3 regions of the Cupriavidus sp. genome follow, and region 2 is predicted to be linked to each of the others. Evidence: predicted binding sites of a transcription regulator. Region 2 holds the regulator's gene; each other region holds the start of a gene.
What was found. Region 2 encodes FNR, which switches genes on or off when oxygen is low (the NO sensors DNR and NnrR bind a similar motif). Its sites were predicted from a motif close to TTGATNNNNATCAA; they were not measured.
Positions count from the first base shown of each region.

Region 1: ACO550_RS24005 (universal stress protein) is a predicted target of FNR. The motif match lies at 1,355-1,368, and genes of this name have one in related genera.
Region 3: ACO550_RS03025 (oxygen-binding di-iron domain-containing protein) is a predicted target of FNR. The motif match lies at 1,559-1,572, and genes of this name have one in related genera.

Region 1 is NZ_DBHKYV010000023.1:8,256-11,533, forward strand. It holds gene ACO550_RS23990 (hypothetical protein) at 1-207, shown strand, start outside; gene ACO550_RS23995 (hypothetical protein) at 531-716, opposite strand; gene ACO550_RS24000 (Hsp20 family protein) at 830-1,282, opposite strand; gene ACO550_RS24005 (universal stress protein) at 1,483-1,938, shown strand; gene ACO550_RS24010 (PAS domain S-box protein) at 2,129-3,253, shown strand; gene ACO550_RS24015 (response regulator transcription factor) at 3,258-3,278, shown strand, end outside.
Region 2 is NZ_DBHKYV010000030.1:65,587-68,864, forward strand. It holds gene ccoG (cytochrome c oxidase accessory protein CcoG) at 1-837, shown strand, start outside; gene ACO550_RS28010 (hypothetical protein) at 880-1,089, shown strand; gene ACO550_RS28015 (hypothetical protein) at 1,086-1,331, shown strand; gene fnr (fumarate/nitrate reduction transcriptional regulator Fnr) at 1,432-2,157, opposite strand; gene ACO550_RS28025 (urease accessory protein UreH domain-containing protein) at 2,243-3,010, shown strand.
Region 3 is NZ_DBHKYV010000001.1:637,629-640,906, forward strand. It holds gene ACO550_RS03020 (fumarylacetoacetate hydrolase family protein) at 1-628, opposite strand, end outside; gene ACO550_RS03025 (oxygen-binding di-iron domain-containing protein) at 709-1,494, opposite strand; gene ACO550_RS03030 (glutathione peroxidase) at 1,630-2,292, opposite strand; gene ACO550_RS03035 (MFS transporter) at 2,397-3,278, opposite strand, start outside.

The sequences.
Region 1 (3,278 bases), on a different contig from region 2:
GCGGCGCGCGGCGGTTTCCGCGCTGCGGAAGAGATCGCCGGTGAAATCGGCAGACCGCCGCATCCGGTGCTGGTGCTGCTGCAACGGGACATTGTCAGTGGCGAGGTACAGCAAGATATAGACGATTTCGCCTCGACGCTCGTTCGGCCAGCGCCGGACGCATCGGGATCGCCCCGGTCGGCCTGGCTTTCCCCCAACGAGGCCTGACCCGGGGCATACCCCGGAGCGCGTTCCTGTATAGCCGCTCCTCTATTCCATCGAGATGCGCACCCGATTGCCGACGCGACCGGCACTGGCTACGAGCACTCCGAATCCCGAACTGGCATGACGGCCACCCGGGCCTTCCCTGGCCGGCGATTCCGCGACGACCAAGGAAGGCGCGCTTTAGCCCGCGACGGCCATGGGTGCCGGTCACAACGGTGTCTACCCCACACCTGCTCGCATGCGCCAGTATCCGTTCGGTATCGTCACGTCACCCATGTTGATCACGCTGTCGAGAAGCGTTACGGAATGCTGAAGACCGGCACTTCTCAGCGGCCGCCGCCGCGGCGTCGCGCAGGACAGTATCCCAGGTTCAGCAACTCTGGCTCCACGTCCGCCCGATTACCGTATCCGATTTCGTACTGCAGAAACGTGTAGTCGATGACATGGAAAATCTCCAGATGCTCGTGGCAAGCCGACACCGGGACAATCGCCTCGCCGAGCGCGCGATGCACCGATGTGCTGCCGTCTACCGCAACCAGAACATGCTTTTACATCTTCAGCCCCTGTTCCGTGCCAATGGCGTCCGACCATCCGCTCGTCATTGACATACCCGTCCTGGCAATGGTCAGGAACGCATTTCCTGACCGGCATCCTCGGAACGAATCGCAATACGCTTCTGAGGCGTGGCTTCCTTCTTGGGTAGCACCAGGTGCAGCACCCCGTTTGTATAGCTCGCGTCCACCTTGCCTTCGTCGATATCCGCATCGAGGGTGAAAGCCCGACGCATCGCACCGCTGTAACGTTCGTGCCGGATGACACGCTCGCCATCGCGCTGTTCTGCCGTCCTTTCAACCTTCGCGGAAATCATGACCGTCCCGCGATCGACGCTGATCTCGATGTCGTCCTTCTTCACGCCAGGCAGTTCCGCAGTCAGCGTGTAACTACCTTCCGATTCTGTCACGTCCACCTTGAACACGATGCCGGGATCGCCCACACCCCGAAAGGCGCGCAGCATGCCCTGCATCATGTCGCTGATCGGCTCGATGGCAAATGGGTCGTAGTTTTTCAGACTGGTCATTGTGGGCTCCTTGCATTGGCTACGCCGGATCATCCGGCCATCTTCATCATGGCAATGAATTCACGCTTGAATTTGTTCTGGGTCAAGCCATTGGCAACGCGCCCGGGCTTGCGCTAGCGCAAGCAGCCGCGCGCGTGTTGTCCTAGGCTCAGTCAGTGAGTCCGGTTGTTCGCAACCGGCTTCGTTGCAGGGGGGCAACCATGTTCCAGAGCATTCTCGTCGCCATCGACGGCAGCCGTAGCGCGGACCTGGCGCTCGACAAGGCCATAGACATCGCACGTGCCATGCATGCCCGCATCGAGGTGCTTCATGTCACTCTCGATCCGGACTTCCTGTTCGACACCAGCGTGATGTCACCCCGGGAGATGCGGAAGCGGACCGCCGAGTATGGGCACAAGATCCTGGGTGCAGCCGAGCAGCGGTTGCAACGCGCCAAGGTCTCCGGCAAGACAACACTGCTCGATGAATTCGTCACCCCGGGGCAGGTGCCAGCCGTCGTCTGTGCGCATGCCGAATCGATCGGTGCGGATCTGCTCGTCTGCGGCACGCATGGCTTGCGTGGCATCCGGCGGCTGGTGCTCGGCAGCGTCTCCGAGGGGGTGGTAAGGCAGGCCAGATCGCCCGTGCTGCTCGTACGCAGCGAACTTCCCGGATGACAGCGTGGGTCAGAGACAGTATGCGAATCGTCTCATAATCGCCGACTTCAGAATCGTGATGTCTGCGTCGGTCCTGGCAAACATCAAATTCGTCGGTATCGTCGGAATTCGTATATTGTGATGTGGTGACCTGCCACGTACGGGCACAAGCCCACATGCCTCCACATTAAGCCGAGCTTAAGACTGGCCTATGATCCCCCATACTCCAGATGACGATGACGGATGCATGGGCCGTCCCACTATATCGGCCAATGAGGCAAGTCTTGCCGGAATCGTGCGCACGTCAATGGAGGCGATTATTTCCATCGACGAAGCGCAACATATCGTTCTTTTCAACCCGATGGCGGAGTCGCTGTTCGGCATCGCGGCAGAGGAAGCCCTTGGCAAACCGTTGGACATCCTGTTGCCCGAACGCTTCCGTAATGCCCACACGGCCCATGTGCGCCGCTTTGGTGTGACGGGTGTGTCGGATCGCCAAATGGGTCACCAACGGACGCTCTACGGTCTTCGGCAAGACGGCAGCGAGTTCCCCATCGAAGCATCGATTTCCCAGACCAGCGACAGCCTTCGCGGCAAGCTCTTTACCGTCATGCTGCGCGACATCACGGAGCGCATGCGTGCGGAGTCGGCATTACGCCACTCGCGCGAGGAACTGCAGGCACTCTCGGACAGTGTCCTGTCCAGCCGGGAGGAGGAAAAGCGCCGGGTCGCCCGCGAACTACACGACGACATCGGCCAGCGCCTGAGTGCAATGAAGATGGATCTCGTGATGCTGGAAGACGATCTTCGCCGTGAAGGCGTTTCGACGGCCAGCCTCGCACGGACATCGGCCATGCATGGTGGTATCGACGCGGCAATCGCGGCCGTGCGACAAATCTCCGCCGACCTGCGTCCCGCATTGCTCGACGAACTTGGGTTGGCCGACGCGCTGGACTGGCTCGCCAAGGACTTCAGCCGCCGTTACCCAATAGTCATCAAGGTGGACACGCCCGGTCTCATCGACGCTACGGAACAGGAAACCACCGCAGTGTTCCGCATCGTCCAGGAAGCACTCAACAACGTGGTGCATCATGCCAATGCCAGCCGCGTGTGGGTCGAGATGCACGACGAGGGGATCGAGCATGTCCTGCGCGTTCGGGATGACGGCGATGGATGGGACGGCAACGTCAAAGATCCATCGCGGCGCTCGTTCGGACTGTTGGGAATCAGGGAGCGTGTCCGCCTGTTGGGCGGCACGTTGGCCCTGCACCACGCCCCCGGTCAGGGTTTTGAATTGTGCCTCCGCTTTCCGGCCCGACTGGCCGAGAGGAGGTAGCACCGTGATACGTGTTGCCATCGCA
Region 2 (3,278 bases):
TACGCGTTTGCGACGTGGGGCAATGCGGGCTTCATGCGCGAGCAGGTCTGCAAGTACATGTGTCCGTACGCGCGTTTCCAGAGCGTGATGGTCGATCGCGATACCTTTGTCGTGACCTATGACGTGGGGCGTGGCGAACCGCGTGGCAGCCGTTCGCGCAAGGCAGACCATCATGCGGCAGGCCTGGGCGATTGCGTGAACTGCAGCATCTGCGTGCAGGTGTGTCCGACCGGGATCGATATCCGCGATGGCCTGCAGTACGAGTGTATTGGTTGCGGGGCATGTATCGACGCCTGCAATCAGGTCATGGACAAGATGGAGTATCCGCGCGGGCTGATCCGGTACACATCGGAAAATGCGATGCGCAAGAGCCTGTCCGTGACCGATGCACGCAAACGGCTGATGCGCCCGCGCACAATCGTCTACACCATGATCTGGTTATTGCTGGCCGTAGGATTTGTCGCATCGCTGGCCATGCGCACCCCGCTCAAGGTCGACATCATCCGCGATCGCGGCGCACTTGGCCGCGAGGTGGAAGGGCGCTGGATCGAGAACGTGTACCGACTCCAGTTGATCAACACAACGGAAGCGCCGATGAAGGTGCGCGTGCAGGCCGGCAGTGATGAGTTGAAGGGGATGGTCGTCGAATACGATCACACCGCGGAAGCGTTGTCGCCCACATCGAACCGCTTGTTGCCAATCCGGATCCGCGTGCCGATCGACGATGCCAGGCAGGGGACGTACAAGATCAGCGTGACGGTGACCGCCGAAGCGGAACCCGCGCGTGCGGTGCAGATCCGGCAAAGCACGAGTTTTATCGTACCCCGCAATCTGTGATGCTTTATCTGTGAAGCTGGACGATACCAAGAGGAGAGCGCAATGACCCCACATCCCGCCAAGCCCTGGTACAAGGAGCCATGGCCGTGGATCCTGATGAGCGGACCGCTGCTGGCCATGATTGGTTGCGGCATCACGATCTGGCTGGCAAGCACGCATGCCGATATGCCGGTCGGGGATGCCACCCGTCATGGCCTGGTCGTGGAGAAGGTCGATGTTGACCATGCCCGGACACCAGCGAGGCAACCATGAGATTGCGCTGGCTGATGTGGGTGTTATGGCCGGCATTCCTGATGGGAGGCGCGGCAACGGCCGTGGTGTTCTCGGTGGTGGATCCTGGTGATCTCAGTTTTTTCGGGCATCCGGTCGAGGCATCGCGGCAGGCGGTCTATACGGTGGGATTCCTGGTGGCGTGGCTGTTCTGCGCGTTGTCCAGCGGGCTGACGCTGTACACGATGCCGGTGAAGCTCAGCGATACCGATGAACTCGAATAGGTCCGGTATGCATGAAGTGCCTGGGAACCCTGGAAAACGGAAAGGCCGCACCGGATGCGCTCCGGTGCGGCCTTTTGCATGTTGCTCGCGAAGGCGCCGTTCAGCAGGATCGGCTGTAGACCTGCTTGATACCCTCCATATCGACCAGCTTCACATGGCGCTGACGAATCTGGATCAGCCCCGCTTCCGCAAAGCGCGAGAACAGTCGGCTGACGGTTTCGAGCTTCAGGCCCAGGTAGCTGCCGATTTCCTCGCGGCTCATGCGCAGTACGAACTCTGTCGAGGAGTATCCGCGCGCCGACAGTCGTTCAGACATGTTGATCAGGAACGCCGCGAGACGCTCCTCGGCACGCATCGAGCCGAGCGTGATCAGCATCACCTGGTCCTGGGAGATTTCCTTGCTCATCAGGCGCAGGAACTGGCCTTGCAGCGACGGAAGCTGGCCCGACAATACCTGCAGGTCATCGAACCGCACGACGCAGACTTCGGTGTCTTCGAGTGCCGTGGCATCCGATGCGTGCTGCATCTCGCTGAGCCCGTCGAGACCGATCACTTCGCCGGGCAGGTGAAAGCCCGTGATCTGCGTGCGCCCGTCTTCCATCGTGACGTGCGTCTTCAGTGTGCCGAAGCGAATCGCATAGACCGCGGTGAGGGGCTCTCCCATGCGGTACAGCGTTTCACCCTTGTGAACACGAACGCGTTCCTGCACGAGCGTGTCCATTTTCACGAGGTCTTGCTGCGACATGCCCACGGGCAGGCAAAGCTGACCCATGGCACACGTGGAACAGCGGGGCGACATCTCGGTGACGGGAATGGAAGTCAACAATTGAAGTGCTCGTTTTGAATGCGCTTGAAGCGAGGGCGCGATGCAGGCATTTTACAGCGTCGAGTGACGCGGAAGCGAGGAACAGTTGCCATTTGGTGTACTTTTAAGCGTTTTTCTGGTGGCCCTGCTTGGCGGCGTGCATTGCGCCGCAATGTGCGGTGGCATTGCGATTGCCGCGGAGCAGAACGGCACGCGCCGGGTGGCCGCGATCGTGCATCGCTCGCCGCGTAGCTGGTGGGCCGAACTGTGCGTGATGCACGCCGGACGCCTGACCACCTACATGCTGCTTGGCGCATTGATGGGCGCGGTCGGCGCAACCGTGTGGAAGCAGGAGTATCTGCCACTGCAGCGCTGGCTCTATGCGGCCGGCAGTGTGATGCTGGTTCTTACCGGGCTGTGGTTGCTACGCGGGCGAACCAGTCTTGTCAGCTGGATCGAGCGGCTGGCATCGCGTGCCGCATCGCACGTCGTGCGCCTGGCGGGATCGGTGGCGGGATACGTGCCGGCAGCGGTGCGACGCGAGCAGCGCACCCCGCCGATGTTGCGCCGCTATGGCATGGGGCTGGCATGGGGTCTGGTACCCTGCGGCATGGTTTATGGGGCACTCGCCATGGCGCTGCTCGCTGGCAATGCGCCATCGGGTGCGCTCGTGATGGGTGCGTTCGGATTGGGCACGCTACCTAACCTGCTGGTGATCTCGGGGTTGTCTGGCTATCTGCGGCAGTTGTCACGCAAGCCGGTGATTCGGACCGCGTCGGCGCTGGTGGTGATCGGGTTTGGCGCGCTCGGCGTGGCGCGGGCGATCTGGCTTCCTGATACGCTCGCGCAACACGGTTTTTGCGTGGTGTTTTGAATCGACCACAGCGGCGGGTTGCGGGCGGGGGGCGGAATGCCATACAATCGCGAGAACCACGGTATCGCGCCGCGTCATGCTCGTGGCGTCGCCGGGGCGACATTCCTGATCTGGGGTGTCGGTCCAGGGTTTCGGGGCTGCTTAGGCATGCCGGAACCATTCCCACAGTCCATCCGGTTCAAAAGATCTGGTTAAAAGGCCGACGGCGGTGTGGAAGGTGGCGCCGGGTCAAGGCGATTGTTGTCTGGGTTGCCTGAGCCGATATCCG
Region 3 (3,278 bases), on a different contig from region 2:
CCTTCTGCATCCGCTCGCCATTGACGTCGAGCCACATGCCCAGCTTCTGCGCGTCGGGCACCTCGTCGCGCGTAACCAGCCATGGGCCCACCGGGCAGAACGTATCGCAGCCCTTGCCCTTGTCCCAGGTACCGCCGCGTTCGAGCTGGAATTCGCGTTCCGAAACATCGTTGACCACGCAGTAGCCGGCCACATGCTCGAGCGCCTGGGCCTTCGACACGTTGCGCGCCGTGGTGCCAATCACCACACCCAGCTCGACCTCCCAGTCGGACTTGTGTGATTCGAACGGCAGCATCACGGCATCGTTCGGGCCGTTCAGCGACGTATTGGCTTTCAGGAACACGATCGGTTCGGCGGGCAACGGCATGCCGGCCTCGGCCGCGTGGTCGGCATAGTTCAGCCCGATGGCAATGATCTTGCCGATCCCGGTCCAGGGCACGCCGTGGCGCTGCCCTTCGAGCACCGGCAGCGTGGCCGGGTCCAGCGCCGCGAGCTTCGCCAGCGCGGCGGGCGCCAGTTGCGCGGCGTCGATACCGCCAATCACACCGGACAGGTCGCGCACGCGGCCGTCGCGGTCTACCAGGCCCGGGCGCTCTGCGCCGGGATTTCCTACGCGGACTAGTTTCATCGTCTTGGTCTCCTCGGGTGACATCAGCCACGCGAGCATAGCGCAAGCGCGCATGGTGCGCGCACCAGCCGTCGACCGCTTCAGCCCATCACCTGGGTCGGCGCGCGGTAATGGGATGGCTCAAGCAGGTCCAGTCCACACTGCAACTGTTCGACCCAGGCGATAAACCGCTCCACCATCTCGCGCCCCTGGAACGACGGGCCATGCTGCGGCACGATGCGCGCGATATCGAGCGTGCGGGCCATGGCCGCCCATAGTTGACAAGCGCGATTGCCACTCATGTAGCGGCGATGAAACCCGAGCATGCGCACCGCGTGCGTATCGAAATCGGTCACCACGCCATCGGCCTCGCTACCGGTCGTCATGGATGCGCCAAGGTCTCCCGAAAACAGGATCTTGCTGACTGGATCGTAGAACTGGAAATTGCCCTCGGAATGCAGGAAGTGCGCGGGAATGGCCATCAGCGACGACTTGCCCAGTGGCACGATCAACCCGCTGTCGGGAATCGGCACGATGCGCCCCGATGTCTTGCCCACCTGGCAGAAATGCGGCAGGAAGCGCGCCCACACCTCGGAGATCAGCACGCGGCTCTCCGAGGCGGTGAGCCAGCGTCCCACCGAAGCCACGATATCGGGGTCGGCATGGGACGCCATCACATAGTCGAGCTGCTTGGGCGGGAAATAGCGGCTGATGGTCATGTACAGCTCGCTGTACGTCATCTGCCCGCCCGGGTCGATCAGTGCTGCGTGACCATGGTCCACCACCAGGAACTGGTTGCTCTGCACGGCGTCGCCGTGCGCTTCATCCACCAGGTCAGTGAATGCCAGACAGATATGTCCGTTGGATTCGTACAGCACCCTGCTCATGATCCCTCCCGCCGTTGTGGTCGTTTTCAACCGGCGAAAGTAATCAGGCTCGCGCTATTCACGCTTGATGCCGATCAAGAATCAGTGAAACAGCGAGCCAACGAACCCGCGTAGATCCCGGGACAAACCAGCTTGTCAGCGCGAGCCCAGCAGTTCCTCGATCTTCGCAACAAACTGCTTGTCGTCAGGCTTGACCATGCTGTTGTAGCTGCCAATGACCTGCCCCTTGCGGTCGATCAGGTACTTGTAGAAGTTCCACTTCGGCGCGGTTCCGGTCTCCTTGGTCAGCATCACGTACATCGGGTTGGCCTCGCTGCCACGCACGTGGGATTTGCCGAGCATTGGAAACTTGACGCCGTAGGTGTTGTAGCAAAAGTCGGAAATCTCTTTTGCCGAACCGGGCTCCTGCGAGAAATCGTTCGACGGGAACCCCAGCACCACCAAACCGCGCTCACGATACTTCGAGTAAAGCGCCTCGAGGCCCTCGTATTGCGGCGTGAAGCCACAATAGCTGGCGGTGTTCACGACCAGCACGACCTTGCCCGCGTACTGGCAGAGGTTCTGCGGCGCTTCGTCCTGCAGGCGCGGGAAACGGAAATTCAACGCCGTCGGGCAGTTGCCGGCCGCCTGCGTGGCCGACGAGGCCGACATGGCCGCTCCAGCAGGCTTGTCGGCAGCACGGGCCGGGTGCGGCAGCAGCGCGGCGGCAGCGGCCATTCCCATGACGCCCAACAGGGCAATGGCTTGCATCCGTTTCATATGCGGGGCGGCGGCAGCCGAGCTACGTTGGCGGGTCATGAATACAGGCTCCGGTGTCGATCAATGCATGCAAGTCTACGCTGTCGGGCAGCATGCGTCATGACCCACGGCTACACACCCCGCCGCACGTACCTGCGTCACGCTCACTCCATATGGATCTTGGCAGCGTGCTCGGTCACGCTGCTGCGCAGCTCCAGGTCCGGCATCCGGCGCACGATGACCAGCGCCAGGATCGCCGCCACGGCACCTGCTGCAAAGATCAGGTGAAAGCCCGATTCGACCCCACCCGCCAGCATCTGGCGCACGGCGGGCGACAGGTGGGCCATGGCTTCGCTGCCATGGCGCAACGAACCGAGATCCAGTTGCCGGGTGACGCCCGACTTGGCCACGGCATCGCGGAATTCCATCGCCAGCAGCGTTCCAGCCAGCGCACCACCCAGCGCACTGCCCAGCGAACGCAGCACGAGCAGGGCGCCCGTGCCGGCCCCCATGTCGCGACGCTCCAGTGCGTTCTGTACGCTGATCAGCGTACCCACCATCGACATGCCCAGACCGATGCCGGCCACGGTCATTGCAAGCAGTACCAGCGCGGTCGGCACCTCAGTGGTAACGGCCGCCAACCCGACCAGACCCATGGCCGCCGCCACATAGCCACCGGTCAGGATCTCGCGCATGCGACCCAGGCGCGGCGCAAGCCACGCCACCACGAAGTTGCCAGCCACGGTCGACAGCAGGAACGGCACCACGAGCAGGCCCGAGGTTGACGCATCGGCGTCGCGTACGAGCTGGAAATGCAGGGGCAGGGCGAAGATGCACAGGAAAATATTCAGTGCGGCCAGCGCCGAGGCGCCCACGCCCATCACGTAAGCGCGATTGCGGAACAGGCGCGGCGGCAGCATCGGATCGGCGGCGCGCCGCTCCTGCCTGGCGAGCAACGCCACGGCCACCAGCGTCAGCAACAGCAGGCCACCCATTTCCAGCGAGATCCAGTCGAACGCCTCGCCGGCCCAGCTCATCGCCAGCAG